Regions from separate parts of the Streptomyces sp. NPDC051018 genome, predicted to be linked through region 1. Evidence: riboswitches for the same ligand, from Rfam matches in the RefSeq annotation. Region 1 holds a riboswitch; each other region holds the start of a gene.
The links. A riboswitch is a leader RNA that binds a small molecule or an ion and turns the genes downstream of it on or off. The one in region 1 is predicted to bind thiamine pyrophosphate.
Positions count from the first base shown of each region.

Region 1 (12,065 bases):
GCCGCTGCCGACGCGGAAGGCCGGGCCGAGTGCTCGCTCTCCGTCTAGCCCGTGGGGCCCACCCCCTGATCCTGGCGCGCCGGCTGATGGTCGCGGCGGCATCGGCGGGTGTCGGCTTTCTCCTGCTGAGCGCGCTCACCTACGCACTCGCCCACCCCGGTGAGTCCTCCGCCTCGCTGCTGCGGCTGTCGTGGTGTCTGATCCCTCTCGCCGCGACGGTGCACTTCGCCGTCGCCGTGGCGCGCACGGATCCGAGCACCCGACCGCGTTCCGGTCTGTCGGCGGTCGGTCTTGGCCCCGGGCGTCTCGCGCTGCTGGCGGCGTCCTCCACGGCCGTGTCCGGCACCCTCGGCAGTATGGTCGCCCTGCTGTTCTTCCTCCATCTGCGCGGCGATCTGGCGGGTCTCCCCTTCGACGGCGCGGCGGCGGAGCTCCTGGCCGCCGACGAGCCCCTCCCGCTCGCCGCCGCGCTGACCCTGCTGGCGCTGGTGCCGCTCGCCGCGACGGTGGCGGCGGCGCTCACCCTGCGCCCGCGTCCCGTCGAGCCGGAGCCCGCCGCCCCCGGCGGACCGGCCGGACCCCGGCGCGCGCCCGGGGGCCTGCCGTGGGGATGCGCGCTGACGGCGGCGGGCCTGGCGGTCGGTACGTACGCGGGCCGCAGCCACGCCGGCGACCCGCTGCCCCTGCCGGGTGAGATCGACGGGAACCCCGTGGGCGTCCTGGTCGGCTGGGCACTCACCGCCGTGGGCCTCGCGATCGCGGGCCCCGCGCTGACGCACTTCTGCGGCCGGCTCCTCCAGATGTTCCGGCCCGGCGCCCTCCGGCTGCTGGCGGGACGCATCCTGATGGAGGAGTCCCGCAGGATCGGCCGCCCGCTGGGCGTGGTGTGCGCGGTCGCCTCCGCCCTGATCGCGGCCTGGACGCTGTACGACGAGGGCCCCCGCCCCTTCGGCCCGCTGACCGGCCTGGGCGCGTCCCTGGTCGTCGCGTGTACGACGGCCACGCTGCTGACCTCCGCGCTGGAGGCCCGGGCGGCCAGGGCGGCCACCGTCCAGGACCTGCGGCGCCTCGGTGCCTCCGCCGGAACGCTGCGCTCGGCCGCCGCGCTGCGGGCGGGGGTCCTGCTGCTGGTCCTCACCCCGCTGACCTGGGGGGTGGCGACGCTGGCGGCGGTCCCGCTGAAGGGCTGAGGAGTCCGGTACGGCGGTCGATTACCCCGTGGGTAATCGACCGCCGTACCCCTGCGGGCGCAGGATCGTCCCCGTAGCCGCCGCTCGAAGGGGACGAGACGATGACCACCGCACCGGACACCACGCCCACCGCCGGGACCACCCGCCCCGGCCGGATCACCGCGGACAGCCGCACCACGGCGCACGCGGCCACCGCCACCGCGTCCACCCGTGCCACCGTCGAGGAGCTGCTGGCCCGGCTCCAGGAGGGCTCGCCCGAGCGTGTGGCCGACCTGTTCGCGGAGAAGGTCGACTGGCACATCGCCGAGAACCCGGCCGTCCCCTGGATCCGCCCGCGCTCGGCCCGGGCCGATGTCGCCGCCCACTTCCGCGAGCTGGCCGAGGGCCAGGTGCCCGTCCCGGAGGGGTGCTCGGTCGACGCGGTCGTCGTGGACGGCGAGGACGCGATGATCAGCGGATGGCTCATGGGCACGGTCACCACGACGGGCAAGGTCTTCCGCTCGCCGTTCGTGATGTGGGTGACAGTCCGGGGCGGTCTGATCACCCGCTATCTGATCGTCGAGGACAGCCTGGCGATCGCGGCGGCGTGCACGAGGGACTGAGGTACGCCGTCCTCTTGGCACGGTCCCCCGCCGTCCGGAGCCCCCGGGTTCACACATCCCGTTCCCGGGTGCCGGACCGGACCCCCGGCGCCCGACCGGGGATCCCCGGCGCAGGACCGGAGCGTGGCGCCGGGCCCGGGCGTGGCGCCGGACCGACCCTGCACCGGGACCGGCACCGCCCGGCACCGTCGTCAGCCCAGCACCACCACGTCCTCCGCGGCGAAGACCACCCCCACCTCGGCCCCCTCCTCGGGCGCGTCCCGCAGCCCGGCCGCCGCCTCCAGGGGCGGCCCGCCGGAGGGCCTGAGCCGCAGGGCCACGTGGTGCCCCCGGAACGTACGCCCCTCGACCGTGCAGCGCAGCCCCTCCGACACCTCCGTCAGCCCCACGCCCGCGGGCCGGACCAGCAGCCGGCACTCCCCGTCAGGGGTGCCGTCCGGTACGGGGATCTTCCCCCACACCGTGTCCGCGGCCGTCCCGCTGACCGTCGCGGCCACCACATTGTCGAAACCGAGGAAACGCGCCACGAACTCGTCGGCGGGCCGCTGCCAGACCTCCAGGGGCGCGCCCGCCTGGGCGATCCGGCCGTCCCGCATCACGACGACCCGGTCGGCGAGCGCGAAGGCCTCGCCCTGGTCGTGGGTGACGGCGAGCACGGTCGTGCCCAGCCGGCCGAACAGGTCCCGCAGTTCGACGACCAGCCGCTCCCGCAGGCCCCGGTCCAGCTGGCCGAGCGGCTCGTCCAGCATCAGCAGCCGGGGCTGTGGAGCGAGCGCCCGCGCCAGCGCCACCCGCTGCTGCTCCCCGCCCGAGAGTGCGGCGACCGCGCGTCGTCCGGCGCCCGGCAGCCCCACCAGTTCCAGTACATCGGCGACACGGCGCTCCCGTTCGGCCCGCCCCGTACCGCGCATACGCAGCCCGAAGCCGACATTGCCGCCGACGTCGTGCTGCGGGAAGAGCTGATGGTCCTGGAACATCAGTCCGACACCCCGCCGGTGCACCGGCACCCCCGACTGGTCGGCCCCCGCGAGCAGCACCCGGCCCCGGTCCGCGCGCCGGAGCCCGGCCACGACCCGCAGCAGGGTGGACTTGCCGCTGCCGCTGGGCCCCAGCACACAGACGATCTCGTGCTCGGCGACCTCCAGATCGACCCCGTCGAGCGCCGTCCGCGCCCCGAACCGTACGGTCACATCGTCGAGTTGGAGCAGGGCCATCAGAACTCCCCGGCTGAGGTGGTGCGGACGCGGACTCTCTCCAGCAGCAGCAGCGCCCCCGCGCACACCGCCATCAGTATCGTGCTCAGGGCCATCGCCTGCCCGTAGTTGAGTTCCCCCGGCCGTCCCAGCAGCCGTGCCACCGCCACCGGGAGCGTCGGATGGTCGGGGCGGGCGATGAACACGGTCGCGCCGAACTCACCGAGCGACACGGCGAACGCGAAGCCCGCGGCGATCAGCAGCGCCCGCCGCACCAGCGGCAGATCGACCTCCCGCCATACGCGCAGCGGTGAGGCCCCGAGCACGGCCGCGGCCTCGCGCAGCCGTCCGTCCACCGCCCGCAGGACGGGCAGCATCGTCCGTATCACGAAGGGCACCCCGACCAGGGCCTGGGCGAGCGGCACCAGGATCCAGGACGACCGCAGATCCAGCGGGGGCTTGTCCAGGGTGATCAGAAAGCCGAACCCGACCGTGACGGCCGACACTCCGAGCGGCAGCATCAGCAGCGCGTCGAAGCCCCTCACCAGCCGCCCGGCGCGACGGGTCAGGGCGGCCGCGGCCAGCCCGCCCACGACCAGCGCGATGAGCGTCGCGACGAGCGCGTACCGCAAGGAGTTCCCGACGGCGTCCAGGGGCGGTACGAGAAAGACTCCGCCGCCCTCGTCGATCGTGGCGAGGGCACGGTAGTGGTCGAACCCGTAGCCGCCGGAGGTGCTGAGCGACCGTTCGGCCAGGACGCCGAGCGGGACCAGCAGCAGCAGCGCGATCGTGCCGAGCACCGCGCCGAGCAGGGCCCACTGGCGCCCACCGCGCGGCCGCCGGGAGGTTCCCGCCGGGTCCACCAGTCTCAGCGCGGTCTCCCGTCGCCGTACGGTCCACGCGTGCACCGCGAGTACGCCCCCGACGGCCGCGAACTGGACCATGGTCAGGACGGCGGCCGTCGGCAGATCCAGCAACTGCGCGGTCTGCCGGTAGATCTCCACCTCCAGCGTGGCGTACGAGGGCCCGCCGAGGATCTGCACGACCCCGAAGGAGGTGAAGGTGAACAGGAAGACCATCAGCGCGGCCGCCGCCACAGAGGGCGCGAGCGCCGGAAGGATGACCTTCCGCCAGGCCGTGAACCGCCCGGCGCCGAGGACCCGCGCGGCCTCCTCCTGCCGCGGGTCGAGCTGGGACCACAGTCCGCCCACGGTCCGTACGACGACGGCGTAGTTGAAGAAGACGTGCGCGAGCAGGATCGCCCACACGGTGGTGTCGAGACGGACGCCCCACAGGTCGTCGAGCAGTCCGCCGCGCCCCAGCAGGGCCAGGAACGCGGTGCCGACGACGACGGTCGGCAGGACGAACGGCACCGTCAGCGCCGCCCGCAGCAGCTTCTTGCCGGGGAACTCGTAACGGGCGAACACATAGGCGCCGGGCAGCGCGATCAGCAGGGTGAGCACGGTCGAGGCGAGCGCCTGCCAGGTGGTGAACCAGAGCACGCCCTGGATGTCGGCGCGGCCGAGCACCTCGCCGATCCGGCCGAACCGCGAGCCCCCGCCGGTCTCCAGGCCGCGGCCGACGATGGAGACGACGGGGTAGGCGAAGAACACGGCGAAGAACACGGCGGGCACGGCCATCAGGCCGAGCCGCACCGCGCCGCCGCGGATGTCCCGGACGGGGCCGGGCTCCGCCGCCGCTACTTCACGACGAGCGAGGACCACGACTGAATCCACTGCTCCCGGTTGTCGGCGATCCGGTCGGGTGCGAGGGTGCCGGGCTTGTCGGCCACGGCCCCGAAGCGGGTGAACAGCTCGGGCAGCTTCGCCCCCTCCACCACCGGGTTGACGAACATGTTCAGCGGCATGTCCTCCTGGAACTTCTCCGAGACCAGGAAGTCCAGCAGCGCCTTGCCGCCGCCCTCGTTCTTCGCGCCCTTCAGCAGTCCGGCGAACTCGATCTGACGGAAGCAGGTGCCGGTGGCGACCCCGGTCGGCGCCTCGGCGGGCCGCGGCTCCGAGAAGAGGACCTCCACCGGCGGGCTGGAGGCGTACGAGACGACCAGCGGGCGGTCGCCGTCGGCCTTCCTGCCGCCCGCAGAGCCGGAGAACTCCTCGTTGTACGCCTGCTCCCAGCCGCTGACGACCTTGACGCCGTTCGCCTTGAGCTTCTTCCAGTAGTCCTGCCAGCCCTCGTCGCCGTACCGCGCCACCGTGCCGAGTACAAAGCCGAGTCCGGGGGACGAGGTGGCGGCGTTCTCGGTGACGAGCAGGTTCTTGTACGCGGGCTTGAGCAGATCGTCGAAGGTCTGAGGCGGCGCCAGTTTCCGGTCGGCGAAGTACTTCTTGTCGTAGTTGACGCAGATGTCGCCGGTGTCGACGGGCGTCACCCGGTGCTTGTCGCCGTCGAGTTTCACCGCCTGCGGAATCGCCGCCAGCCCCTTGGCCTCGTACGGGGTGAACAGGCCGCTGTCGAGGGCGCGCGAGAGGAGGGTGTTGTCGACGCCGAAAAAGACATCGCCCTGCGGGGAGCCCTTGGTGAGGATCTCCTTGTTGAGGGCCTCTCCGGCGTCACCACTCTTGAGCACCTTGACGGTGTAGCCGGTCTCCTCGGTGAACTCCTTGAGCACGGATGCGGACGCGGCGAACGAGTCGTGCGTCACCAGCGTGACGGTCTTCGGCTTCGATCCGCCGGCGCCGCCGGACGGCGAGTCGTCCGTCTCCCCGCCGCAGGCGGCGAGGGTACCGACTCCGAGCGCGGCGGCCAGCGCGGCGACCGTGATCTTCCTGGTGGTGCTCACTGGATCATTCCTCCTGGGGGTGGCCAGGAAGAGACGCGGCCCTGCCCGGTCCTCAGCGAAGGATCCGGGCAGGGCGCAACAGCTTGAGTTACGACCGAACTTCCTACCCAGAATGACCTGGGCGAGGTTCAGAGGGTCTGCGGTCTGATGGGTACCGCACTCTCAGCGCTGTGGCGCTCCCCTGTCGGATGTATGCATGTGTTCGAGCCCAGAGTACAAGGTCGGACGCGTGGGATGTCAGGTGCGGGTCATTCGTCCCGTCCGGGAGGGGACGGCCACGGATGGTGGTTGCGGGCCGTCCGCGGGTACGGGTCGTATGGACGGTGGTGCGGAGCGCACCTGCGGCCGGTCGGTACGGCCCTTACGTCCAGTCGGTACGGGTCGTTCCCGCGCCCGGTACGAGCCGGTTCTCCCGGCCCCGGGCCGGGCTCAGCGCTCCGTCGCGGCGAGCTGTCCGCACGCCCCGTCGATCTCCTGCCCCCGGGTGTCCCGCACGGTCACCGGTACCCCATGGGCCGCGATCGCCTCGACGAACGCCTTCTCGTCCTCGGGCCGCGACGCCGTCCACTTGGAGCCGGGCGTCGGATTGAGCGGGATCAGATTGACATGGACCCGCTTGCCCTTGAGCAGCCGGCCCAGCAGATCACCGCGCCAGGCCTGATCGTTGATGTCGCGGATCAGCGCGTACTCGATGGAGACCCGGCGGCCGGACTTCTCCGCGTACTCCCAGGCCGCGTCCAGGACCTCCCGTACCTTCCAGCGGGTGTTGACCGGGACGAGGGTGTCGCGCAGCTCGTCGTCCGGCGCGTGCAGCGACACGGCGAGCCGGCACTTGAAGCCCTCGTCGGCGAAGCGCAGCATCGCGGGCACCAGACCGACCGTCGAGACGGTGATCCCGCGCTGTGAGATACCGAGCCCGTCCGGCTCTGGATCGGTGAGCCGCCGGATCGCGCCCACGACCCGCTTGTAGTTGGCGAGGGGCTCGCCCATCCCCATGAACACGATGTTCGACAGCCGCGCCGGGCCGCCGGGGACCTCGCCGTCACGCAGCGCGCGCATCCCGTCGACGATCTGGTGCACGATCTCGGCGGTGGACAGATTGCGGTCGAGGCCCGCCTGTCCCGTGGCGCAGAACGGGCAGTTCATCCCGCAGCCCGCCTGGGACGAGATACACATCGTGACCCGGTCCGGGTACCGCATCAGCACGGACTCGACGAGGGTGCCGTCGTGCAGCCGCCACAGCGTCTTACGGGTGGTGTCGTCGTCGCAGGAGATATGGCGTACGACCGACATCAGGTCCGGCAGCAGCTCGGAGGCGAGCCTGTGCCGGGCGGCGGCCGGGATGTCCGTCCACTGCTCGGGGTCGTGCGCGTACCGCGCGAAGTAGTGCTGGGAGAGCTGCTTCGCCCGGAAGGGCTTCTCGCCGATCGCCGCGACGGCTTCCCTGCGCTCGGCGGGGGTGAGATCGGCGAGGTGACGCGGTGGCTTCTTCGCTCCGCGGGGCGCGATGAACGTGAGCTCTCCCGGGGCGGGGGCCATGAGCCAAAACTCCTCGTGAACGGTGCCGGCGCCCCGCGCCGACGCGGAACACCCGGTGTACTGCCGAAGCCCGGGAAACTCACCGGACCACCCCCGCGGCCGCGGGTCGGAAAGGGCGCGCCGCCGTCCGGCGACACGCCCTTCCAGAGTACCGGGTCCGCGCGGCGGCCCGGTCAGCCGCTTCCGACGAAGATCACCAGCAGCAGCCAGACCACCGGGGCGGTCGGCAGCAGCGAGTCCAGCCGGTCCATGATGCCGCCGTGGCCGGGCAGCAGCGTGCCCATGTCCTTGATCCCGAGGTCCCGCTTGATCATCGACTCACCGAGGTCGCCGAGGGTGGCGCTGGCCGCGACCGCGAGACCGAGCAGCAGTCCCTGCCACCAGGTGCCGTCGTCGATGAGGAACTGCATACACAGCGCGCCCACGGCCATCGCGAAGCCGACGGCACCGAGCAGCCCCTCCCGGGTCTTCCCGGGGCTGATACGGGGTGCGAGCTTCCGCTTGCCGAAGCGCCAGCCCACCGCGTACGCGCCCGTGTCGCTGACCACGGTGAGCAGCAGGAAGGTGAGCACCCGCTGCGGGCCGTCGTCCGCCGTGAGCATCATCGCGACGAAGGTCGCGAGGAAGGGTACGTAGAACGCGGCGAAGATCCCCGCGGTGACGTCCTTGAGATAGCCCTCGGGCGGTTCGGTCATCCGCCAGATCAGCACGGCGAGCGACGTCAGGGCCATGGCGACCCACGCGCCCTCCGCCCCGCGCGCGTACCCGGCCACCACCATCGCCGCGCCGCCCACGGCGAGCGGCACCAGAGGGGCCTTGATCTGCTTGCGCTCCTGGAGCCGTGAGGTGAGTTCCCACAGCCCGACGACAACGGCGACCGCTATGACGCCCACGAACAGTGCCTTGACGACGAAGAGCGAGGCGATGATCACCACGCCGAGACCGGCGCCGACCCCTATGGCCGCCCGCAGATCACGGCCTGCCCGCTTTCTGTCATGGCCGGTCCCACCGCCGGCCCGCTTCCTCTTCGGCGGCTCCGGCTCGGGGGCCGGCTGCGGGCTGGGCATGGGCTCCTGCGGATTCTCGTCGCGGAACAGGGGGCCGCTCAGCCGAGCGGCCCCCTGGTCGCTGTCACGATCGTCACGGACCTGACGGCGGCCGCGCTGGTCGCGGCCCCCATGGTCTTCGGCGTCTCTACCTGCGTCGGGGAAGTCCGGCACGATGGGCATGGGCCGAGTCTGCTGTGCGTCATGCTGATCGTACGCGGGACCCGCCGAAAGGAGGCTCTGCTCCGGCGGGCCCCCGCCTCCGACGTAGTCGGCCCTCCTCGGGGCCCCCCAGGAAGAGTCGTTCATCAGACTTCGAGCAGCTCGGCTTCCTTGTGCTTGAGCAGCTCGTCGACCTGAGCCACGTACTTCGCGGTGGTGTCGTCGAGCTCCTTCTCCGCACGGCGGCCCTCGTCCTCGCCGACCTCGCCGTCCTTGATGAACTTGTCGATGGTCTCCTTGGCCTTGCGGCGCACGGCGCGGATCGAGATCTTCGAGTCCTCGGCCTTGCCCTTGGCGACCTTGATGTACTCCCGGCGGCGCTCCTCGGTCAGTTCGGGGAACACCACCCGGATGATGTTGCCGTCGTTGCTCGGGTTGACGCCGAGGTCCGAGTCGCGGATCGCCTGCTCGATATTGCGCAGCGCGGTCTTGTCGAACGGGGTCACCACCGCCATGCGCGGCTCCGGCACCGAGAACGAGGCCAGCTGGTTGATCGGGGTCAGCGCACCGTAGTAGTCGGCCACGATCTTGTTGAACATCGCCGGGTGCGCACGTCCGGTGCGGATCGCGGCGAAATCATCCTTGGCGACCAGGACGGCCTTCTCCATTTTCTCCTCGGCCTCGAGGAGGGTCTCTTCGATCACCACTTGCTCCTGCGTGTCTTGAGTAGGCCCGGCATGCAACTATCCGGTCGGGCGGAACCTGTGTCGCGTCTTTCCTGCACGGTGTCCGACCGGCAGGACTTTGTCTATCCCGGACATCCTCGCGCGTCCGTCCCCGGACGCCCTCGGACACCCCCCGGAGTTCAGGCCCGGGTGCCCTGGTCGCTCACGAGCGTGCCGATCTTCTCACCCCGTACCGCTCGCGCGATATTGCCCTCGGTGAGGAGTTCGAAGACAAGGATCGGGAGGGCGTTGTCACGGCAGAGGGTGATCGCGGTGGCGTCGGCGACCTTGAGGTCCCTGGCCAGTACCTCGCCGTACTCCAGGGCGTCGAACTTCACCGCGTCGGGGTTGGTCTTGGGGTCGGAGTCGTAGACCCCGTCGACACCGTTCTTGCCCATCAGCAGCGCCTCGGCGTCGATCTCCAGGGCCCGCTGGGCGGCGGTGGTGTCGGTGGAGAAGTAGGGCATGCCCATTCCGGCGCCGAAGATGACCACACGGCCCTTCTCCAGATGGCGCACGGCCCGCAACGGAATGTACGGCTCCGCGACCTGGCCCATGGTGATGGCCGTCTGGACGCGGGAGTCGATGCCCTCCTTCTCCAGGAAGTCCTGGAGGGCGAGGCAGTTCATGACGGTGCCGAGCATGCCCATGTAGTCGGACCGGGCCCGGTCCATTCCGCGCACCTGGAGCTCCGCGCCGCGGAAGAAGTTGCCGCCACCGATGACGACCGCGATCTGGGCGCCGCTGCGTACGACCGCCGCGATCTCACGGGCGATGGCGTGGACGACATCGGGGTCGACACCCAGTCCCCCGCCTCCGGAGAACGCCTCACCGGAGAGCTTCAGCATGAAGCGTCCGGCACTCTTCACGTCGTGCTTCCCGTCGTGGTCGCTGTTGTCGCCGGCAGCCTGGTTGGCGTCCGCGCCCTTGTTCATGGAGATCTCCTCGTGCACATACGAGGAAGGCCATTGCCGGTTGGGTGCTGGTGTCCCTGTCGGCAATGGCCTCCTCGTCAGATCTGCGGTCGTCCGGCGCTTCAAGGCAGTTGTGCCGCCTTGGGGCTCACGCGGCCGATGACTGCGTGAGAAACCCTATCGGGCTCCCGGATCGATCGCGTACTCGCCGTACTCGCGCCCCCGCCCGGGTACTCCGTGTACCCGGCACGTCGCTTTCCGGTGTTCTACGCGTACCTGGCGCGTCCGCTCAGGCGCCGACGCGGATGCGCGCGAAGCGCTTCAGCGTGACACCGGCCTCGTCCAGGACCTTCTTGACGGACTTCTTGTTGTCCTTGGCGAACGGCTGGTCGAGGAGGGTGACCTCCTTGAAGAAGCCGTTGACGCGACCCTCGACGATCTTCGGGAGGGCGGCCTCGGGCTTGCCCTCCTCGCGGGAGGTGGCCTCGGCGACCCGGCGCTCCTGCTCGACGACCTCGGCCGGGACGTCCTCACGGGTGAGGTACTTCGGCGCGAAGGCGGCGATGTGCTGGGCGACGTCCTTGGCGATGGCGGCGGCCTCGTCGCCGCCCTTGTCCAGCTCGACCAGAACGCCGACCTGCGGCGGGAGGTCGGGCATGGTGCGGTGCATGTAGACGCCGACGTACGCGCCGGAGAACTGCGCGAAGCGGTCGAGGACGATCTTCTCGCCGAGGTTGGCGTTGGCCTCGTCGACGTACGCCTGTACGGTCTTCCCGGCCTCGATCTCCGAGGCGAGCAGGGCGTCGAGGTCGGCCGGGGAGGTCGCGGCGACGTGCTGGGCGAGCGTGCTGGCGACGGCCTGGAACTTCTCGCCCTTGGCGACGAAGTCCGTCTCGCACTTCAGCTCCAGCAGTACGCCGGAGGTCTTGTCCTCGGCGATGAGGGAGATGACGGCGCCGTTCTCGGCGTTGCGGCCCTCGCGCTTGGCCACGCCCTTCTGGCCCTTGACGCGCAGCAGCTCGACGGCCTTGTCGACATTCCCGTCGGCCTCGTCCAGCGCCTTCTTGCAGTCCATCATGCCGGCGCCGGTCAGCTCACGGAGCTTCTTGACGTCAGCGGCGGTGTAGTTCGCCATGTCCTTGAGTCTCTTCTCGAAACGGTCGAAAGTCGAAGGTCCGCCGGAGATCCTTGGCCGACCTACGGGTGAGCGGCGGGGGCCGGTGCTCGTGGCACCGTCCCCCGCCGTCCTCACCTACCGGAGCTGTACGGCCTCAGCCCTGCTCGGCGTCCGCGGCGGGCTTCTCCGCCTCGGCCTCGGCAGCGGGCGCCTCGGCGGCCGGGGCCTCGGCCGGCTTCTCGGCGGCCGGCGCGGCCTCCGCGGCGTTCTCAGCCTTCTCGGTGTCCGCCTTCTTGTCGCCCTCGAGGAGGTCGCGCTCCCACTCGGCGAGCGGCTCACCGGCCGCCTTCTCGCCCGGCTTGGAGTCGCCGGTGGCGACGCCGGAACGGGCGATCAGGCCCTCGGCGACGGCGTCGGCGATCACCCGGGTGAGCAGGGTGACGGAGCGGATCGCGTCGTCGTTGCCGGGGATCTTGTAGTCGACCTCGTCGGGGTCGCAGTTGGTGTCGAGGATCGCGACGACCGGGATGTGGAGCTTGCGCGCCTCACCGACGGCGATGTGCTCCTTCTTGGTGTCCACGATCCAGACGGCGCTCGGCACCTTCTGCATCTCGCGGATACCGCCGAGGGTCTTCTCCAGCTTGGCCTTCTCGCGGGAGAGGACGAGCAGCTCCTTCTTGGTGAGGCCGGAGGCGGCCACATCCTCGAAGTCGATCTGCTCAAGCTCCTTGAGGCGCTGCAGACGCTTGTAGACGGTGGAGAAGTTGGTCAGCATGC
Region 1 is NZ_JBITFN010000022.1:89,951-102,015, forward strand. It holds gene ACIBCM_RS29320 (ABC transporter ATP-binding protein) at 1-48, shown strand, start outside; gene ACIBCM_RS29325 (hypothetical protein) at 30-1,190, shown strand; gene ACIBCM_RS29330 (nuclear transport factor 2 family protein) at 1,292-1,792, shown strand; gene ACIBCM_RS29335 (ABC transporter ATP-binding protein) at 1,984-3,006, opposite strand; gene ACIBCM_RS29340 (ABC transporter permease) at 3,006-4,640, opposite strand; gene ACIBCM_RS29345 (thiamine ABC transporter substrate binding subunit) at 4,685-5,785, opposite strand; TPP riboswitch at 5,868-5,978, opposite strand; gene rlmN (23S rRNA (adenine(2503)-C(2))-methyltransferase RlmN) at 6,215-7,324, opposite strand; gene ACIBCM_RS29355 (phosphatidate cytidylyltransferase) at 7,498-8,679, opposite strand; gene frr (ribosome recycling factor) at 8,679-9,236, opposite strand; gene pyrH (UMP kinase) at 9,398-10,192, opposite strand; gene tsf (translation elongation factor Ts) at 10,461-11,306, opposite strand; gene rpsB (30S ribosomal protein S2) at 11,443-12,065, opposite strand, start outside.

Region 2 (6,814 bases), on a different contig from region 1:
GCCCCTTGTCCTCATTGCCGCTCGCGGCGTGGGCGCGATGCGACTCGGAGTCGGGCCGACGCAAGGCGGCCGACTTCCACTTTAGGACGCCGGATGCTCCCGGGACACGCATCACCACGCGATCCGTAGCCCCGATCACACGCTGTCAAAACTTCTGACAGCAACACCGGTTATCTGGTCCGTTCCTACCGGACCCCCCTCCTCCGCCACACCGATGCCGAAGTCGGTGGCGAGCCCGGCCAGCCCGGAGGCGTACCCCTGTCCCACCGCGCGGAACTTCCACTGCCCGTTCCGCAGATACAGCTCTCCGCCGATGAACGCGGTCTCGGTCGTCGCCTCCAGGTCGAATCGCGCCAGCTCGTCCCCCGTCCCGGCGTCCAGCAGCCGGAGCACCGGCCCGGACAGCAGGCCGAAGGTGCCGCGGTCCACCGAGGCGGCCAGCACGACCCGCTCGATGTCCGCCTCCAGTCCGCCCAGGTTCACCTCGATCGTGTCCGTGACGGCACCGGAGCCCTGCTGTTTGCCGAGATGGCGTACGGCACTGGAGGCGTGGTGCGGCTGGTTGTAGAAGACGAAGTCGCCGTCGCCACGCGCTCGTCCACCGCCGGTGAGCAGCAGCGCCGAAGCGTCGGCGTCCGGTGCCCCCGGCGCGGGTACCCAGGTCAGTACCGCCCGTACCGCGGAGGAAGCGACCGGAAGATTCGCGCCCTTACTCATAGATGCGGATGCCATGGACTCAATGTGGCTGAGGCGGTGGAAATCCGGACAGGGCTTCCACCGCCCGACGGGCCTCCGTACCGGGGTCAGTCCGCGAGCGGCAGATAGACCCGGTTTCCGTTCGCCGCGAATTCCCTGGACTTCTGGAGCATGCCCTCGGCGATCTCCTCATCCGTCGCGGCCGAGGCGGGCTGGTCACCACCGAACTGCTCGGTGATGCTCCTGCTGATTTTCATGGAGCAGAATTTCGGACCGCACATCGAGCAGAAGTGCGCGGTCTTGGCGGGCTCGGCCGGAAGCGTCTCGTCGTGGAACTCCCTCGCGGTGTCCGGGTCGAGAGCCAGATTGAACTGGTCCTCCCACCGGAACTCGAAACGGGCGTCCGAGAGGGCGTCGTCCCATTCCTGGGCTCCCGGGTGCCCCTTGGCGAGATCGGCCGCGTGTGCGGCGATCTTGTAGGTGATGACACCGGTCTTCACATCGTCCCGGTTCGGCAGACCGAGATGTTCCTTGGGGGTGACGTAGCAGAGCATGGCCGTGCCCCACCAGGCGATCATCGCCGCTCCGATGCCGGAGGTGATGTGGTCGTACGCGGGAGCCACATCCGTCGTGAGCGGGCCGAGCGTATAGAAGGGGGCCTCCTCGCAGATCTCCTGCTGGAGGTCGATGTTCTCCTTGATCTTGTGCATCGGGACATGACCGGGGCCCTCGATCATCGTCTGAACCTGAAAACGCCTGGCGATCCGGTTGAGTTCCCCGAGGGTCCGCAACTCCGCGAACTGCGCCTCGTCGTTGGCGTCCGCGATCGAGCCGGGCCGCAGCCCGTCCCCGAGCGAGTAGGTCACGTCGTAGGCGGCGAGGATCTCGCACAGTTCCTCGAAGTTCTCGTAGAGGAACGATTCCCTGTGGTGCGCGAGGCACCAGGCCGCCATGATCGAGCCGCCGCGCGAGACGATCCCCGTCTTGCGGCGGGCGGTGAGCGGGACATGGCGCAGCAGCACTCCGGCGTGGACGGTCATGTAGTCGACGCCCTGCTCGGCCTGTTCGATCACCGTGTCCTTGTAGATCTCCCAGCTCAGCTCCTCGGCCCTGCCGTCGACCTTCTCCAGGGCCTGGTAGAGCGGGACGGTGCCGATCGGCACGGGTGAGTTGCGCAGTACCCATTCGCGGGTGGTGTGGATATTGCGGCCGGTCGACAGGTCCATCACCGTGTCGGCTCCCCAGCGGGTCGCCCAGGTCATCTTCTCGACCTCCTCCTCGATGGAGGAGGTGACGGCGGAGTTGCCGATATTGGCGTTGACCTTCACCAGGAACCTCTTGCCGATGATCATCGGCTCGATCTCCGGGTGGTTGACATTGGCCGGGAGCACCGCGCGGCCCGCGGCGATCTCCTCCCGTACGACCTCGGGAGAAACGTTCTCCCGGATGGCCACGTACTCCATCTCCGGGGTGATCTCTCCCCGTCGGGCGTACGCGAGCTGGGTCACCGGCCCTCCGTCACGGCTCCGGCGGGGCCGGCGCGGACGGCCGGGGAAGACCGCGTCGAGGTTCCTGAGCCCGCCGCGCGGAGACGTGTGCTTGATCCCGTCGTCCTCGGGGCGCACGGGACGGCCCTCGTACTCCTCCGTGTCACCGCGCGCGGTGATCCAGTGCTCCCGCAGCGGCGGCAGGCCACGGCGTACATCGGTCTCGACGGTGGGGTCGGTGTACGGACCGGATGTGTCGTACAGCGTCACATCCGTGCCATTGGTGAGGTGCACCTGACGGACCGGCACCCGGAGGCCGGGGCGCGAACCCTCGACGTACCCCTTGTGCCAGCCCGGCTTGCGCTCGCCGGCCCCGACGGCCCGGACGGCGCTGTGGTCGGCGGCGTTCTGGTCGGCGGCAGGCGTGCGTGCGTCCTGAACGGTCATGAGACCTACTCCCTACGCCGGCATTACCCGGTAACAGGTTCGGCGGTCGACGCAGCGGTTTCCGCAGACGGCGTACTGGCGTTGGCCAGACGGGTCGTACGGCGATCAGCGCCCTCTCAGCCCGGTGCTCCGAGCTCCCGCGTGTGCAAAGGTGCCACCACGCTAGCGTCATTTCTGGCGTGCTGAACAGGGGCCCCGGCCCGTTCTTGCGATGATCGGCCGGTGACCTCTTCACCGCCCGACCATCAGCAGCCGCACGGACCACCGGGGCCCCGGCGGCCACAGGAGCCGTCGGAGCCGCCGGAACCCCCCGCGCACTCCCACGGCCACACCCACAATCATGGCCCGGCGGCCCCCGTCTCCCGGCATCTGCGCAAGGTCATCGCCGCGGTGCTGATTCCGTTCGCCACCGCGGTCGCCGTGGGTCTGGTGGTCCTGTGGCCCGGCTCCGCGCCCGGCCATGAGCGCACCGGGGTGGGCTTCGACCGTCAGACCCAGCAGGGCACGGTGACCCGGGTCGACGCCGTCGACTGCAAGGACGTGAACGCCGCGCAGGTCCCGCCCACGGGCGACACCAGTACTCCCCAGGGCCGCGAGGCGGTCAACGCGCGGAAGGGCGAGTGCGGGAAGGCAACCGTCAAGGTCACCAGCGGCAAGGACGCGGGCCGCACCTTCACCGAGATCATCCAGCCGGACGCGCCACGGCAGCTGGAGAAGGGGCAGGGGGTGGTGGTCGCCTTCGCCCCCGACGCGCCCCGCGATCTCCAGTACTCCGTGATCGATGTGAACCGCAAGGTCCCGATGGCCGTGCTCGCGGGGATCTTCGCGCTGGCGGTGGTGCTGGTGGGGCGGATGCGCGGGGTGATGGCGCTGGTCGCACTCGCCGCCTCCTTTGCCGTACTGACGCTGTTCATCCTGCCCGCGATCCTGGAAGGCTCCAATCCGCTGATCGTGGCGGTCGTCGGGTCGAGCGCCATCATGCTGATCGCGCTGTACCTCTGCCACGGGCTGACCGCGCGGACGTCGGTAGCGGTGCTCGGCACGCTGATCTCGCTGCTGCTGATCGGACTGCTCGGCTCGGTGTTCATCGACTGGGCGGACCTGTCCGGCAACACCGACGACAACACGGGTCTGATCCACGGTCTGTATCCCGGGATCGACATGAGCGGTCTGCTGCTGGCGGGCGTGATCATCGGCTCGCTCGGTGTGCTCGACGATGTGACGGTCACCCAGACGTCGGCCGTGTGGGAGCTGCGGCAGGCCGATCCCGGAATGGGGCCCCGGGCGCTGTACCGCGCCGCCATCCGGATCGGGCGGGATCACATCGCGTCCGTGGTCAATACGCTCGTCCTGGCCTACGCGGGTGCCGCGCTGCCGCTGCTCCTGCTGTTCACCATCGCCCAGAGCAGTGTGGGCACGGTCGCCAACAGCGAACTGGTGGCGGAGGAGATCGTCCGGACGCTGGTCGGGTCGATCGGTCTGGTCGCGTCCGTGCCGGTGACCACCGCGCTCGCGGCGCTGGTCGTCTCCGCCGACCGGCCGGGGGCCGACGACCCGGTGGCGAGGAGTGTGGCGCCCCCGCGCGGCGGTGCGCCGGGGCCGGGCGGGCTCGGTGGACTCGGGCTCCCGGGGCGGGGCGGCACAGGTCGCCGCCGCAGAAAATAGCCCGGGCGGCAGCGGGGAGAGAGCGTCCGAGCCGGGCGTACGGTCCGGGGCCGGGAAGCTGGCGGGGGCAAGGGTCGGCGGTCTGGACCGGGACCGCGGGCAGGGGCGGGGACGGGGGTGGGCGTACGGACCGGGGCGCGGTCCGGGGTCGTGACGGTGGCGGGCCCGGGATCCGGGCCCGGGCGGGATCCGGCGTACGGACCGGGGCTGGACCCTGCGACGGACCACGGCGGAACAGGGGATCCGGGATACGGACCGGGGCGGGACCCGTGGTGCGGAGGGTCCGCCTCCGGCTCAGCCCGCGTTCTCCTCCGCGAGGATGGTCCTCAGCGCCTTCTCCAGGGCGTCCTCGAAGTCGCCGAACGCCCGCTCCTGCCCCAGCGGCACCAGTCGGTCCGTGCGGTCGAGGAAGGCGACGACCGGCGCGGCGCTCACCTGGAACAGCGCCCGCTCCCCGCCCACCTGGAGGCGGATGCCGAGGTCGGACAGCTCCTCGGGACCCATGGGAGCGATATGCACATCGCCGTCCCCGCTCGGCCCGACGATGCCGTCGAGCAGCAGATCGCGACTGAAGGCCCAGGTCACAGGCACATCCCCGGGCAAATGGAAGGTCATCCGCACGGCGTACGGATCCTCCGTCCCGTATCGCAGCTCCACCGGGATCCGGAACGAGAGCTCCTCGGACACAAGAAAGCTCATCAGGACCTCGGCCTGGACCGACTCATGCATCGTGTACCCCGCAGTGGATGAAGCCTGCTAGAAGAAGCTTGCAGAAAACGGTCAGGAAGGATTCCCCTGAACCTCTTGGTGCAATCGTGCTCTAAGCGACCAGAGAACTACAAGGAGTGATTTTTCAGATACTGATAGAGAACGCGAGGGAGCTCAGCAACCCGCCTATGCCCTTGCGCAGTTGCTCGATCGCGGGTAGCAGCCGCTCCTCCTGATGCAGGGGAAGAGAGATCGCCATGGCCGCCGCGGTGGATCCGGCTGTGATAGGGATCGCCGCGCAGACCGTGCCGAGGGCATATTCCTGCCGTTCCACGACCGGCTGCATACGTTCGACGGCCGCGAGCCGCTCCAGCAGCGCGCGCCGGTCGCGTACGGAATAGGGCGTCACCGGCCGCACGGGATGCCGGTCCAGATGGTCCCGGCGGGCGGCCTCGCCGAGCTGGCTGAGCAGACACTGGCCTACGGCATGGGCATGGCCGGTCTCGCGGAAGTCCGCCCACTCGGTGACGGCGGGGGCGTACGGGGTGTCCGAGACGGCGACGAGTTCGATCTCGCCCTCGCGGTAGACCGCGAAGTAGACGGGGACTCCGATGGCGTCCCGCCAGTGCGCCAGCGTCTCCTCCAGCCTGGTGCGACGATTCTGCATAGACCCGCCAAGGGCCAGCAGCTCCACACCGTCCCCCATGACGAAGACGCCCTTCTCACGGCGCAGATAGTTCTCATGGGTCAGTGTCCGCAGCAGGTGGTAGGCCGTGGGCAGCGGAATGCCCGCCTCCCGGGCGAGCTGCTTCGCCGGCGCCCCGTCCGGATGCGACGCCGCCGCCTCCAGCAGCCTGAGCGCCCGCTGTACCGAGCCGATCAGTGTGGGAACGGCGGCATGTGTGCCGGCGGCGTTCGTGAATGTGTCCAAAGGTCACCCCCGGGCATCGTGACGGGCGACTCGCCCGCCCGCGGGGGCCGTCCCCGTGTGCCCGCCGCGCGGCCCCTCGGAGGATTCCCACCTCGGTCCCAGGGGGGCGCTCAAGAGGTCACAAGAGGGCTCACTAGGGGTGGTGAATCCGGAAGCCTGGCAGCGGATTGCCACTGTAATGGTCGCCCTACCCCCTGGACCTGGGGTTTGGGGGGTGTTCCCCCGGCTGGGTTAACACCCGTACCGACAGTGGTTACCAGTCACCGCGCGAGTTCGAAGAGGTCATGAACTTCCGTACGACGAAGACCAGTCCACCCACGAGCGCGACCAGGGCGAGGGCCTTGAAGAGCAGACCGATCACAAATCCGACGACGCTCGTGATCAGTCCGCCGAAAACGGCCAGCACGATGACGGGCACCGCGACCCACTTCACCCACCACGGCATCCCTGCGAATATCCCTCGCACGGCCATCGCTCCTCCTCGTATTTCTGAGTTCCTGCCCTCGATGCTAGGCGGACGGAGCGCGGGAACGGTGGGCTCCGGGCCCTTGAACTCCCCTGATCCGCCCCCTAGGGCGCCCGGTGCGCGGGATCAGCTCTCGGGGGGAGAGAAGACCACCATCACCCGCAGATCCTCCGTGATGTGGTGGAACTTGTGCGGCGCCCCGGCAGGGACGTAGATCACACTGCCGCGTGCGACCTGGTTCGTCTCCGTGCCCACCGTGATCGCGGCCCGGCCGCTGACGACGAAGTAGACCTCGTCCTGGCCGTGGGGCTGCTGCGGATCCAGCGCCCCCGCGTCGAGCGCGTAGAGACCGACCGACATATTCCGCTCGCGGAGGAACTGGAGATACGCGCCGTCGTTCGCGGCGCGCTCCGC
Region 2 is NZ_JBITFN010000006.1:138,213-145,026, forward strand. It holds partial or broken gene ACIBCM_RS12915 (TerD family protein) at 190-717, opposite strand; gene thiC (phosphomethylpyrimidine synthase ThiC) at 804-2,630, opposite strand; TPP riboswitch at 2,623-2,781, opposite strand; gene ACIBCM_RS12925 (YibE/F family protein) at 2,853-4,295, shown strand; gene ACIBCM_RS12930 (SsgA family sporulation/cell division regulator) at 4,590-5,024, opposite strand; gene ACIBCM_RS12935 (IclR family transcriptional regulator) at 5,149-5,886, opposite strand; gene ACIBCM_RS12940 (DUF5326 family protein) at 6,188-6,400, opposite strand; gene ACIBCM_RS12945 (cupin domain-containing protein) at 6,527-6,814, opposite strand, start outside.
Region 2: it holds a riboswitch for thiamine pyrophosphate, as region 1 does, so the genes downstream of both, thiC (phosphomethylpyrimidine synthase ThiC) here and ACIBCM_RS29345 (thiamine ABC transporter substrate binding subunit) in region 1, are expected to answer to the same signal.

Region 3 (12,065 bases), on a different contig from region 1:
TACGGGCCCGTACCCAAGTTCAAGCCGGACCGCTGGGAGTTCAGGGTCTTCGGCGCGACGGCCGACGGCGACAAGCGCTGCTGGAACCACGAGGAGTTCTCGGCGCTGCCCTTCTCCACGGTGGTCGCCGATCTGCACTGTGTGACGAAGTTCAGCATGCTGGGGGCCGAATGGGGTGGTGTGCCCGCCCGTACGATCGCGGAGCTCGCCCCGCCGGCCGCGGACGTCACCCATGTCATGGTGTGGGCCGAGTACGGTTTCAGCGCCAATATGCGGCTCGGCGACTTCACCGCCGAGCGCTCGATCTTCGCCACCCACAAGGACGGTGAACTGCTCACCGCCGAGCACGGCTTCCCGCTGCGTCTGGTGGTGCCGCATCTGTACGCCTGGAAGGGGCCCAAGTGGGTCCGGGGCGTCGAGTACATGACCGCCGATCGCCGCGGCTTCTGGGAGGAGCGCGGCTATCACAATCTCGGCGATCCCTGGCGGGAGCAGCGCTACTCGTACCAGGAGGAGCCGGGGGACGGTCCGGAGCTGTAGCGACCGCTTCCGGAACCGTCCACCCGGGTGCGCCGGTGGTGCCCGGGCCTGTTACGTCTGTCGGGGTGGTTGCCCCGGCGAGGGCGGGTGCCGGCGGTGGCGGCGGTGGCCGTCAGTGGAACTGGTGCATCACCGCGTGCCCCTTGCCCCGCCCGATCAGCCACTTGTTGACCGGTGTGGTGACCAGGAACGCGATCACGAAGGCGATGGCCAGCGCGTACCAGAACAGGCCGTCGGACAGTTCCGCGTGCATGGCCCCCGGCCAGAGCGCGAGAACGCTGTTGTCGGTGATCTCCATGACGGTGATGGAGAGGGTGTCCGCGGCGAGCGCGACCTTCACTGCGGCCTTGAAGCTCAGACCGGCCTTCAGGATCGTCGCCATCGTGAACGAGTAGCCGAAGATGAACGCCAGGAAGATCGCCAGGGCCATCGTCTGTGCGTTGCCCCAGCCCAGCGAGGTGCCGATGACCATGCCCAGGACCTCGCCGATGGCACACCCGATGAGGCAGTGGAGGGTGGCCTTGGCGGCCATGCCCCAGCTGACGGAGCCACCGGGGGCTCCATGCCCGGCGTGGGCGCCGTGTCCTTGGTGGCTGCTGTGGTCGGCGGGGGCGCTGAGGTGATCGGTGGGGGTGCCGAGGTCCGTTTGTCGCCCGCCGTGGCCGGTGTGTTCGCCGTGTTGACGGGCGGTGCCGTCCGCCTTCCGGCCCTGGGAGGAGTGGTGGGCGTGGGAGTCGTGCTGCATGAGTGTTCCCCAAACTCAGATCTGCGGTGGTGTCGACAGCACGTAACCCTATACCCCCCTGGGGTACTTTGAAACATATGTGGCTTCTGAGGCGGCCGCTACGCCCGGAACCCCTTCAGCCGGGCCACATCCGCCGTATGCCCTTCCCTGCCCCCGGGGGTCTCGATGATCAGCGGCACGCCCTCGGTGGCGGGATGGCGCATCAGCTCCCGGAACGCCTCCTCGCCGATACGGCCGGCCCCGATGTTCTCGTGGCGATCCTTGTGTGAGCCGACCATTTCCTTGGAATCATTGGCGTGGACGAGTCCGAGCCGCCCCTCGCCGACCGTCTTCACCAGAAGGTCGAGGGTCCGCTCCATCCCCCGCGGGGCCGCGAGATCGTGCCCGGCCGCGTGGACATGGCAGGTGTCCAGACAGATTCCCAGCCTGGGGTGGGCCTCCAGCGCCTCGACATACGGGCCGAAGTCCTCGATCCGGGAGCAGAGCGAAGAACCCTGGCCGGCCGTCCCCTCCAGCAGCAGCACCGGATCGTCGTCATGGGTCAGCTCGTCCAGCAGCGGCAGCACCAGCTCCCGTACCTGCGCGAGCGCCGTCTCACGCGAGCGGCCTCCGGTCGCCGAACCGGTGTGCACGACCACCCCCAGCGCGCCGATCGCCCGGCCCCGGCGCAGTGAGTGGCGCATCGACTCCACGGACCGCTGAGCCGTCGCCTCGGTGTGCGAGCCGAAGTTGATCAGATACGGGGCATGGACATAGGCGGACAGCCCGGCGTCGGCGCAGCCCGCTCGGAACGCCTCGTCCTGCGCCGGACTGCCCGCGGGGGTCGCCCAGCCCCGCGGATTGGCGACGAAGACCTGGACGGTCTCCGCCGCCAGCTCGCGCGCGTATCCGAGTCCGGTCGTGGCGAGACCGCCCGCAACGGGCACATGTCCGCCGACGGGGTTGCGCATGGGTGTGTCTACAGCCCCTTGATCGTGATCGTGACGGTGCCGCCCTCGGGGGCCCTGCCGTCCGCGGACGGGGACTGGCTCGCGACGGTGCTGCCGAGATACGGGAAGGTCTTCTCGACCTTGACCTCGAAGCCCGCCTCCTCCAGCGTCCGTTTGGCGTCGGCCTCGGAGTCGCCGGTGACATCCGGGACCGCGACCATGCGCGGGCCCTTGGAGACCGTCAGGGTGATCGTGTCCCCGGTGGCCAGCCGGGCGCCCTCCGGCGCGGACTGCCGCGCGACCGTGCCCGCCTCCTCGGGGGAGTTGACCTGCTCGGGAGCGATCTTGACTACGAAGCCCGCCCCCTCCAGCTCGGCGGTCGCCTCCTCCACCGCGTCGCCCCTGACGTCGGGGACCTCGACCGGCGCGCCCTTGCTGACGACGAGCGCGACCGCGGAGTCGGGGCTGCGCCCCGCCCCGGCCGCCGGGTCGGTGCCGATCACCAGGCCCTGGGGAACGTCCTCGCTGAACTCCCTGGTGACCACCCCCGGCGAGAGTCCCGCCTTGCGCAGCTTGTCCTCGGCCGTGGCGAGCGGATCGCCCTTCACCGCCGGTACCCGGACGATCTCCGGGCCGCGCGAGACGACGATCGTCACGGAGCCGTTGCCCCGGATGCGCTCATTGGTCGCCGGGTCGGTCCCGATGACCGTGCCGCGCTCGACCGTCTCACTGAACTCGCGCCGGACCTCCCTCACCTCCAGTCCCGCGCTCTCCAGCTGCCTGCGCGCGTCACCCTCGGACTTGCCGATGAGCGCTGGGACACGGGTGAACTGCCCGGAGTTGATGTACCAGACCCCGGCGCCGACACCGAACACCACGAGGACGGCCACCACGATCGCGACGATGCCACGGCGGGGCAGCCCCGGCCGTCCTCCGGGGCGCGGGGAGCCCGCCGGTGCGGCGGGCGGCATGGCCAGCCGCGCGGTGTGGCTGACACGCTGCTCCTCACGGGGAAGCACCCGGGGAATGACGTCCGTGCGCGCCTCGGCGTCCGCGGGACCCTCCGGCCCGCCGGACGCGCCGGTCACCGCCCGCGGAGGCACCAGATCCAGCTGGGCGTCCCCGAGGTCCGCGCGGGTCTCCCGGGTCTGCGCCAGCAGCGCCACGGCGTCGTGCGGACGGACGTCGGGATTGCGGGCGGTGGCGCTCGCGATCAGCTCGTCCAGCTCCACCGCGAGCCCCGGGACCAGCGCGGACGCCGCCGGAACCTCCTCGTTGAGATGCCGGTAGAGGACCTGGGCGGGGGTGTCGCCCGTATGCGGCTTGGTGCCCGTCAGCATCTCGTACAGAACCACTCCGCACGCGTACACATCGGCACGGGTGTCGGACGTGCCGGACTCGATCTGCTCGGGTGCCAGATACGAGACCGTGCCCAGCACGGTCCCCGTGGTGTTCGTGACCGAGCCGACCGAGCGCACCAGCCCGAAGTCGGCGACCTTGACCCGTCCGTCGTCCCCTATCAGGACATTCTCCGGCTTGACGTCCCGGTGGACGAACCCGGCCCGGTGCGCCGCCCCCAGCGCCGCCAGCACGGGCTCCAGGATGTCCAGCGCGGCCCTCGGCTGGAGCGCGCCACGCTCGCGCAGGACGTCCCGCAGGGTGCAGCCCGCCACATACTCCATCGCCAGATACACATACGCGCCCTCGGCGCCCTGGTCGAAGACGGCCACCACATTGGGGTGGGCCAGGCGCGCCACGGACTTGGCCTCGCGGATGAAGCGCTCGACGAACGAGACATCGGTGGCGAGCGCCGGATGCATCACCTTGAGCGCGAGCTCGCGGTCGAGCCGGGTGTCGACGGCCCGGTAGACCGTGGCCATCCCGCCGACGGCGATGCGCGCGTCGACGCGGTAGCGGCCGTCGAGCACCTGCCCGACAAGAGGGTCCTGGAGGGTCGTATCCACGAACTGATTCTACGAGTCACCACCGACACCCCCGCCGCGCCGGAGCGGGACCGGGGCAGTACTGAGTCCGACCTGTGACAGCCCGGCTTCCCTCCGTCCCGTACCCCCTGGCCTGCGAGCACGGGCCGGGCTGCCTTCTGCGGCGAACCGGTCCCCGCCGGTACGGCCGGACCGGCGGGGACGGTGTGCCCGGTGCCCCGGCGGTGGTCGGCTGTCGCGGGGTGGCCGTCCGGCCTCCGGGCCGTACGACGCCGGGTCGTCCCGGGCAGCTCGCACCGGCTGCCCGGGGCCGAGTCGTCCCGGCCTCTGGCATCCGGTTGCCGGGGGCTGTGCCGCCATGCCAGCCGTACCGTGCCGGGGCGGGGTCGTGGTTTCCGCGTCTCCGGCGTCCCTGTTGGCCGGGGGCGGGCTCTGTTCCGGTCGTACTGCGGTTTTTCAGCCTCTCCGGCGTTTGAGGAGCGGGGCCCGTGGCGGAGCCCCGGCAGGGGTCGCGCGGGGGTCCGGCCGGAGGAGGCGTAGGCCTGGGCAGCCCCGGCTCTTCGGCCCCCGGCCGACCCGGAGCCGGGTGCGTGTCGGCCTCAGCCCTGCTGCCGCAGGGGCGCCGCCGTGGACCGGGCCTTCCCGTGCGCCCGACACCCCGTCCCCCGGGGGGGCGGGCTGTTCCCGTCGTACCGTGGCGGGGCAGGGCCGTGATCTCAGCTTCTCCGGCGTTTGAGGAGCGGGGTTCCGGGGCGGAGCCCCGGCAAGGCCGCACGCGGCCCGGGCCCCGGAGCCGGAGGACCGAGGGGTACCGGGGAGCCCCGAGGGCACGGGGAGTCCCCGGACAGTGCGAGGGCGGGGCTCAGAACGCCGGGCGCTCCGGATCCAGCACCGCCAAGCCCGACGCAGGCGACGACGCCTCGGCGAAGTGCCGCCGCGGAATCCGCCCCGCCCGCCGCGCCAGCCGCCCCGCCTCCACCGCGTGCCGCATCGCCTCCGCCATCAGGACCGGCTCCTGGGCCCGTGTCACCGCGGAGGCCAGCATCACCGCCGCGCAGCCCAGCTCCATCGCCTGGGCCGCGTCGGACGCCGTGCCCGCGCCCGCGTCCAGGACGACCGGCACGCGCGCGTGCTCGACGATCAGCTGGAAGTTGTGCGGATTGCGGATACCGAGCCCCGAGCCGATCGGCGAACCCAGCGGCATGATCGCCGCACAGCCCACGTCCTCCAGCTTCCGCGCGAGCACCGGGTCGTCGTTGGTGTACGGCAGCACGGTGAAACCTTCGTCGACCAGGATCTCCGCCGCGTCCAGCAGCTCGACGGGATCGGGCAGCAGCGTCCGCTCGTCGGCCACGACCTCCAGCTTGATCCAGTCGGTGCCGAGGGCCTCACGGGCGAGCCGGGCCGTGAGGACGGCCTCCCCCGCCGTGAAACAGCCCGCGGTGTTGGGCAGGACGCGGATGCCGAGCTTCGTCAGTACGGAGAGCACGGAGCCCCGGACCGTCGGGTCGAGGCGGCGCATGGCGACCGTGGTGAGCTCGGTGCCGCTCGCGGCGAGCGCGCGCTCCAGGACATCGAGGCTGGGCGCGCCGCCCGTGCCCATGATCAGCCGGGAGGTGAAGGCGGTGTCGCCGATGGTGAGCCGGTCGTCTGCCATGGCGGTGCTCAGCCTCCCTGGACCGCGGTGAGGACTTCCACGCGGTCACCGTCGCCGAGCAGGGTGCCCGGCCACTGGCTGCGCGGTACGACGGCCTCGTTGACGGCGGCGGCGACACCGGACGGCGCGGTGGTGAGACCGGCGACGAGGGTGTCCAGCGTGGTTCCGGTGGCGAGTTCACGCCGCTCGCCGTTGACGGAGACAACCAGGGGAACGCTGTTCATACGGGCTGCTCCTGAGAGACGGGAGTGAAGCGATGGGGGGTGAAGGGATGGGCTTCCTCGGGGAGCGCGCCACAGGTGAGCGCCGTGGCCATCACATCGCCGGTCACGGGCGTGAGGAGTACGCCGTTGCGGTAGTGGCCGGTGGCCAGCAGCAGGCCGGGCAGAGAGGTCGGGCCGAGCAGGGGCGCGTTGTCCGGGGAGCCGGGACGCAGCCCCGCGCGGGTCTCGGTCAGCGGCAGTTCGGTGATGCCCGGCACCAGTTCATGGGCGTCGCGCAGCAGTTCATAGACCCCGCCGGCGGTGACGGTGGTGTCCCAGCCCAGTTCCTCGCTGGTGGCGCCGACGACGAGTTCGCCGTTCTCGCGCGGCACCAGATAGACGGCGCTGCCGCGCACCACGGCCCGTACGGTCCGGGAGAGGAAGGGGGCGTGCGCGGGGGGCACCGTGAGCCGCAGCACCTGCCCCTTCACGGGACGCACGGGCGGGAGGACGTCGTCCGGGACCCCGGCGAGCCGTCCGCTGAGGCTGCCGCCCGCGAGCACGACCTGGCCGGCGGACAGCTCCCGGCCGTCGGTGAGGGCGACTCCGGTGGCCCGGTCGCGTGCGACGAGGAGCCGGTCGGCCCAGCCCCGCCACAGTGTCACCCCGGCCCGCTCACAGGCCGTGACCAGTGCGGACGCGAGCCGCCGCGGGTCGACCTGATGGTCGCCGTCGACCCGCAGACCGCCGCGCACACCCGGTGCGAGCAGGGGTTCGAGCCGGCGGCACTCCCGGCCGGTCAGCCACTCCGACTCCAGGCCGGAGCGGCGCTGCAGCGCGTGGAGCTCGCGGAGGTGGGCCCGGTCGTCGGCGTCGAGCGCGACGGCCAGGGTGCCGCAGGCGCGATAGCCGATGTCCCGGCCGCTCTCCTCCTCAAGCTCTTCGGCGAAGGCGGGGTAGCGGCGCGCGGACTCCATATTGAGGGCCAGCAGCCTCTGCTCGCCGTAGTGGAGTTCGGTGACCGCCGCGAGCATCCCGGCGGCCACATGTGCGGCTCCGCCCCCGGGTTCGGGGTCGACGACGGTGACCTTCAGCCCGCGCTGCGCGGTCCGCCACGCGGTGGCCAGCCCGATGATTCCACCGCCGACGACCAGGACGTCCGGGACCCGGGACTCCCGGCCGGGTCCCGGCGAGGACCCGTGCGGGGCCGGTGCCGTGGGGGCGGTGCCCGAGGACCGTGCGGGGGGCGCGCCGCCCGGCGGTGGCGCCGGAGCGGGGACGCGCCGCCCCGCGGCGGCGGACGGCGACGTCCCGCGCGGCTCGTGCGGACCGAGGATGTGCGACATGGGCGGCGAGCCCCTCCCTTCGCCGGCATGACCCGGATCAGGTTCGTACGGTCGGAGGCCGTCCAGCCTCCCTCTCAGCCCGGTGCGTCCGGACTCCCGCGAGTGCTTTACGGTGGCCACCCTAACCCCAGCCCTCAACTCGCAGTAGACGTGGTGCCGGGCGGCCGGTCCTCGTCGCGCCGCCGCCCGGGAGGGCGCAACGCGAGGGAGCAGTCGCCATGGCAGGGTCGCTCGACGGACGTGTGCTCTTCCCGGTGGCGGATCAGGCGCCGGGCCAGGTGGGTACCCGCACCCGGTTCGCGTACCACGAGGAGGAGGGGCGGATCTGGGCCGAGTACGACGGCGGGGACGTGGTCCGGGGCCATCTGGTGGGCACCCGTGACGGCGACCGGCTCGATTTCCGCTATGTGCAGCTGAAGACGGACGGCACCACCTCGTCGGGGCACTGCGTCTCGACGGTCGTGGAACTGCCCGACGGGCGGGTGCGCCTTGAGGAGAGCTGGGAGTGGGAGTCACAGCCGGGGCGGGGGACGAGTGTCGTGGAGGAACGGCGGTAGCGCGGCCGGCTCGCCGGGGTGGCTCGTCCCGTGCGTCCCGGCCGTCACCGGGAGCGCCGGTGACCCTTGCGGTGGCTCCCCGCGGGGCTTCGCCGTGCCGTGGTGCGCGTCCGCGAGGCGCCCACCTTTTCTGACGGTCTGTCAGATGCGTAAGGTTGACGGGTGAGCGAGCAGCAGAAACAGCAGCAGACGCCCCGTGTGGTCGTCGTCGGAGCGGGCATGGCCGGTGTGCAGACCGCGGTCGCCCTGCGTGAACTCGGATTCACCGGCTCCGTCACCGTGATCGGCGCCGAACCCCATCAGCCGTACGACAGGCCCCCGCTCTCCAAGGCGATCCTCCTCGGCACGGCGGAGGGCTCGGCCTTCGAGGTCGACTTCGAGGAGCTGGCCATCGAGCTGCGCCTCGGCTGTGAGGTGACCGCGGTGCGCCCGGGCGCGTATGAGCTGGACACCGAGGCCGGGCCCGTCCCGTACGACGTCCTCGTCATCGCGTCCGGAGCGGAACCGATCAGTCTGCCCGGCACCGAGGCCGTTCCCGGAGTCCATCTGCTGCGCACCCTCGACGACGCCGAGCGGCTGCGGCCGCTCCTCGGCACACGGCACGACATCGTGGTGGTCGGCGCGGGCTGGATCGGGGCGGAGTTCGCGACGGCCGCCCGCGAGGCGGGGTGCTCGGTCACGGTCGTCGAGGCCGCGGACCGGCCGCTGGCGGGCGCCCTGCCCGCCGAGGTCACCGCCCCCATGGCCGGGTGGTACACGGAGTCCGGGACCGAACTGATCACCCACGCACGCGTGGCCGGTGTCGAGCCCGGGACGGTCGTTCTGGCGGACGGCAGACGGATCCCCGCGGGTGCCGTGGTCGTCGGCATCGGCGCCCGCCCCGCCACCGCCTGGCTCGCGGGCTCCGGGATCGAGACCGGCCCGGACGGCTCGATCACCGCGGACCGGTATCTGCGCACCTCGCGGCCCGATGTGTACGCCGTGGGGGACTGCGCCTCCTTCCCCTCAGCCCGCTACGGACGGCGGCTGCTCGTCCACCACTGGGACAACGCCCTCCAGGGGCCGCGCACCGTGGCCGCCAATGTCGTCGCCCGGGTCGCGGGCGAGGTCTCCGGGACGGGAAGCGGGACCGGAACCGGCGCCCGCCCGGCGGCCGGGACCTCCATCGGCGCACCGGGGGAGCCGCCGGCGGTCTACGACCCGGTGCCGTACTTCTGGTCGGAGCAGTTCGGACGGTTCGTGCAGTACGCGGGTGATCACACCGACGCCGATACGACCGTCTGGCGCGGCGATCCCGCCGACCCGGCGTGGACGGTGCTGTGGCTGCGCGAAGGGGCCCTGGTCGCGCTGCTCGCCGTCGGCCGGCCCAGGGATCTGGCCCAGGGCCGCAAGGTGATCCAGTCGGGCGGCCGGCTGGACCCACAGCGCGCCGCCGACCCCTCGGTCCCTCTGAAGGCCGCGTCCCTCTGAGCCGTCCGGGACCCGGGAAACCGGCTCTGACCAGCGTCGGTGCCCGGATCCCGGTCCGGTTGGCCGCAGCCGGCCGGGGGCTCCCGCTACCCACTGTCAGTCCCAGATGGCAGGCTTGTCCCGTGACCGAGATTGACGCAAAGATCGATGCTCTCGTCCCCGCATGGCTCACGCTGCCCGACATCGCCGAAAAGCTCGATGTCCAGGTGACGCGCGTCCGGCAGCTGGTCAAGGAGGGGCAGCTGATCGCGGTGCGCCGTGGTGAGAACCGCGTGCTCATGGTTCCCGCCGCCTTCATCGGCGGCGAGAAGGTCGTCAAGGGCCTCTCCGGCACCCTGACGCTCCTGAAGGACGACGGCTTCACCGACGCAGAGATGCTGGAGTGGCTGTTCACCCCGGACCCGACCCTGCCCGGCACCCCCGCACAGGCGCTCAGCGAGAATCGCGGCACGGAGGTGAAGCGCCGGGCCCAGGCGCTCGCCGTCTGACGCCGGGGCCGCGACCAACAGAAGACACACCAGCGGTGTGCGGGCGCGCCGCGCCCCCGCGGATCCGCCAGCACACCGCCGACCCACCGGGGGGAATCCGTCATGTCCACGGTTCGTGAGCAGCTGTCCGACGCCCGTCTCTACCTCTGCACCGACGCGCGCGGAGAGCGGGGCGATCTCGCGGAGTTCCTGGACGCGGTCCTCGGCTCCGGCGTCGACATCGTGCAACTGCGCGACAAGGGCATGGAGGCGGCCGAGGAGCTGGACCATCTGCGGATCGTCGCCGACGCCTGCCGTCGGCACGGCAAACTGCTCGCGGTGAACGACCGGGCGGACGTCGCCCACGCCATCGGTTCCGATGCGCTGCACCTGGGGCAGGGCGACCTTCCCGTGCCCGCCGCCCGGGCGATCCTCGGCGGCGGTGTCCTCATCGGCCGCTCCACCCACAGCGAGGCGGAGGCCGCGGCCGCGGCGGCCGAGCCCGGCGTCGACTACTTCTGCACCGGACCCTGCTGGCCCACCCCCACCAAGCCCGGACGGCACGCCCCCGGGCTGGAGCTCGTCCGTGCCACCGCCGCTCTCGGGACCGACCGCCCCTGGTTCGCCATCGGCGGGATCGACGCGGACAATCTCGACGAGGTCCTGGACGCGGGAGCCCGCCGGATCGTCGTCGTACGGGCCATCACGGAAGCCGCCGATCCCGCCGCCGCGGCGGCCCGTCTCAGCAAGCGGATCCGGGCCCGCTCCGACTGACGGGCCCCGCGTTGTCACACGGGCCCGCCCCGCCGTGCGGGCGCCCGCACGGGCCATGCGTACCGGGCCCGTACGCCCGGCACCTGAGGTGGTCCCACCCTGGCCCTCCGGCCGGGGGCGGGGCATGGCCGGCCTTCAGGTGGAGTACGCCGGTGGCGCCCGGGAGTGCCCCCGCGCGCCGGCTCCCGGCCCCGGGTGCGTGAAGAACACCCGTCCCCGGGGCCACTGGAGTCCCCCGCGCGCCGGCCCGCGTCCCGGGCCCGGCGGGGAGGCGACCGCACCCGGAAGCGCCCCGGGAGGCGCTCCCGCCCTCCGTCCGGCCGCCTGCCGGTACCCGGGCCTTCGGCGCGGAAACGGAGCGGCATCGGAGCGGAAGAGGGCTCCGCCCACCCCGCTCCCATCAGGTCGGACCCCCCAGCACGGACCCACTCGAACAGGTCACCACCGCTGTCCGATGGGTGGACTGCGGTTGGGAGACCCTTCGACCCTGGATAGCCTGCGACTATGGCCCTCGGAACACCTTCCATCCGGACGGATCGCGCACGGACGGTGCGCGAATTGCTCGCCACCGGCAAGACGTCCTACTCCTTCGAGTTCTGGGCGCCGAAGACGGAGAAGGGCGAGCGCAACCTCTGGAACGCGCTGCGCAGGATCGAGGCCGTGGCCCCGAGTTTCGTCTCCGTGACCTATGGCGCCGGCGGCTCCACCCGCGCCGGCACGGTCAAGGCCACCGAGAGGATCGCCGCCGACACCACCCTCACCCCCGTCGCCCACCTCACCGCCGTGAACCACTCCGTCGCCGAGCTGCGCAATATGATCGGCCAGTACGCGGACGCCGGGATCCGTAACATCCTCGCCGTCCGGGGCGACCCGCCCGGCGACCCCATGGCCGAGTGGGTCAAGCACCCCGAGGGCGTACGGTACGCGGCGGAGCTGGTCCGGCTGATCAAGGAATCCGGGGACTTCTGCGTCGGTGTCGCGGCCTTCCCCGCGATGCACCCCCGCTCCCAGGACTGGGACACCGACATCCGTCACTTTGTCGACAAGTGCCGGGCCGGAGCGGATTACGCGATCACCCAGATGTTCTTCAAGCCCGAGGACTATCTGCGGCTGCGGGACCGGGTGGCCGCAGCGGGCTGTGAAACCCCGATCATTCCCGAGGTCATGCCGATCACCAGCGTCCGCCAGCTCGAACGGCTCGCCCAGCTGAGCAACGCCGCTGTCCCGTCGCAGCTGAAAGACAGGATCCTCGCCGTCAAGGACGACGCGGCCGCTGTACGCTCCTTGGGTATCGAGTTCGCAACGGAGTTCTGCGCGGAGTTGCTATCGGAGGGTGTTCCGGGTCTCCACTTCATCACCCTCAACTCCACCGCGACGCTTGAGATCTACGAGAATCTCGGACTGCACAAACAGTCCTGATCGGCCGTATCCGAC
Region 3 is NZ_JBITFN010000001.1:593,937-606,001, forward strand. It holds gene ACIBCM_RS02375 (sulfite oxidase-like oxidoreductase) at 1-540, shown strand, start outside; gene ACIBCM_RS02380 (DUF4396 domain-containing protein) at 653-1,285, opposite strand; gene ACIBCM_RS02385 (deoxyribonuclease IV) at 1,384-2,235, opposite strand; gene pknB (Stk1 family PASTA domain-containing Ser/Thr kinase) at 2,244-4,178, opposite strand; gene ACIBCM_RS02395 (thiazole synthase) at 5,020-5,814, opposite strand; gene thiS (sulfur carrier protein ThiS) at 5,823-6,038, opposite strand; gene thiO (glycine oxidase ThiO) at 6,035-7,363, opposite strand; TPP riboswitch at 7,361-7,473, opposite strand; gene ACIBCM_RS02410 (hypothetical protein) at 7,582-7,920, shown strand; gene ACIBCM_RS02415 (NAD(P)/FAD-dependent oxidoreductase) at 8,140-9,390, shown strand; gene ACIBCM_RS02420 (Rv2175c family DNA-binding protein) at 9,513-9,878, shown strand; gene thiE (thiamine phosphate synthase) at 9,981-10,631, shown strand; gene metF (methylenetetrahydrofolate reductase [NAD(P)H]) at 11,136-12,050, shown strand.
Region 3: it holds a riboswitch for thiamine pyrophosphate, as region 1 does, so the genes downstream of both, thiO (glycine oxidase ThiO) here and ACIBCM_RS29345 (thiamine ABC transporter substrate binding subunit) in region 1, are expected to answer to the same signal.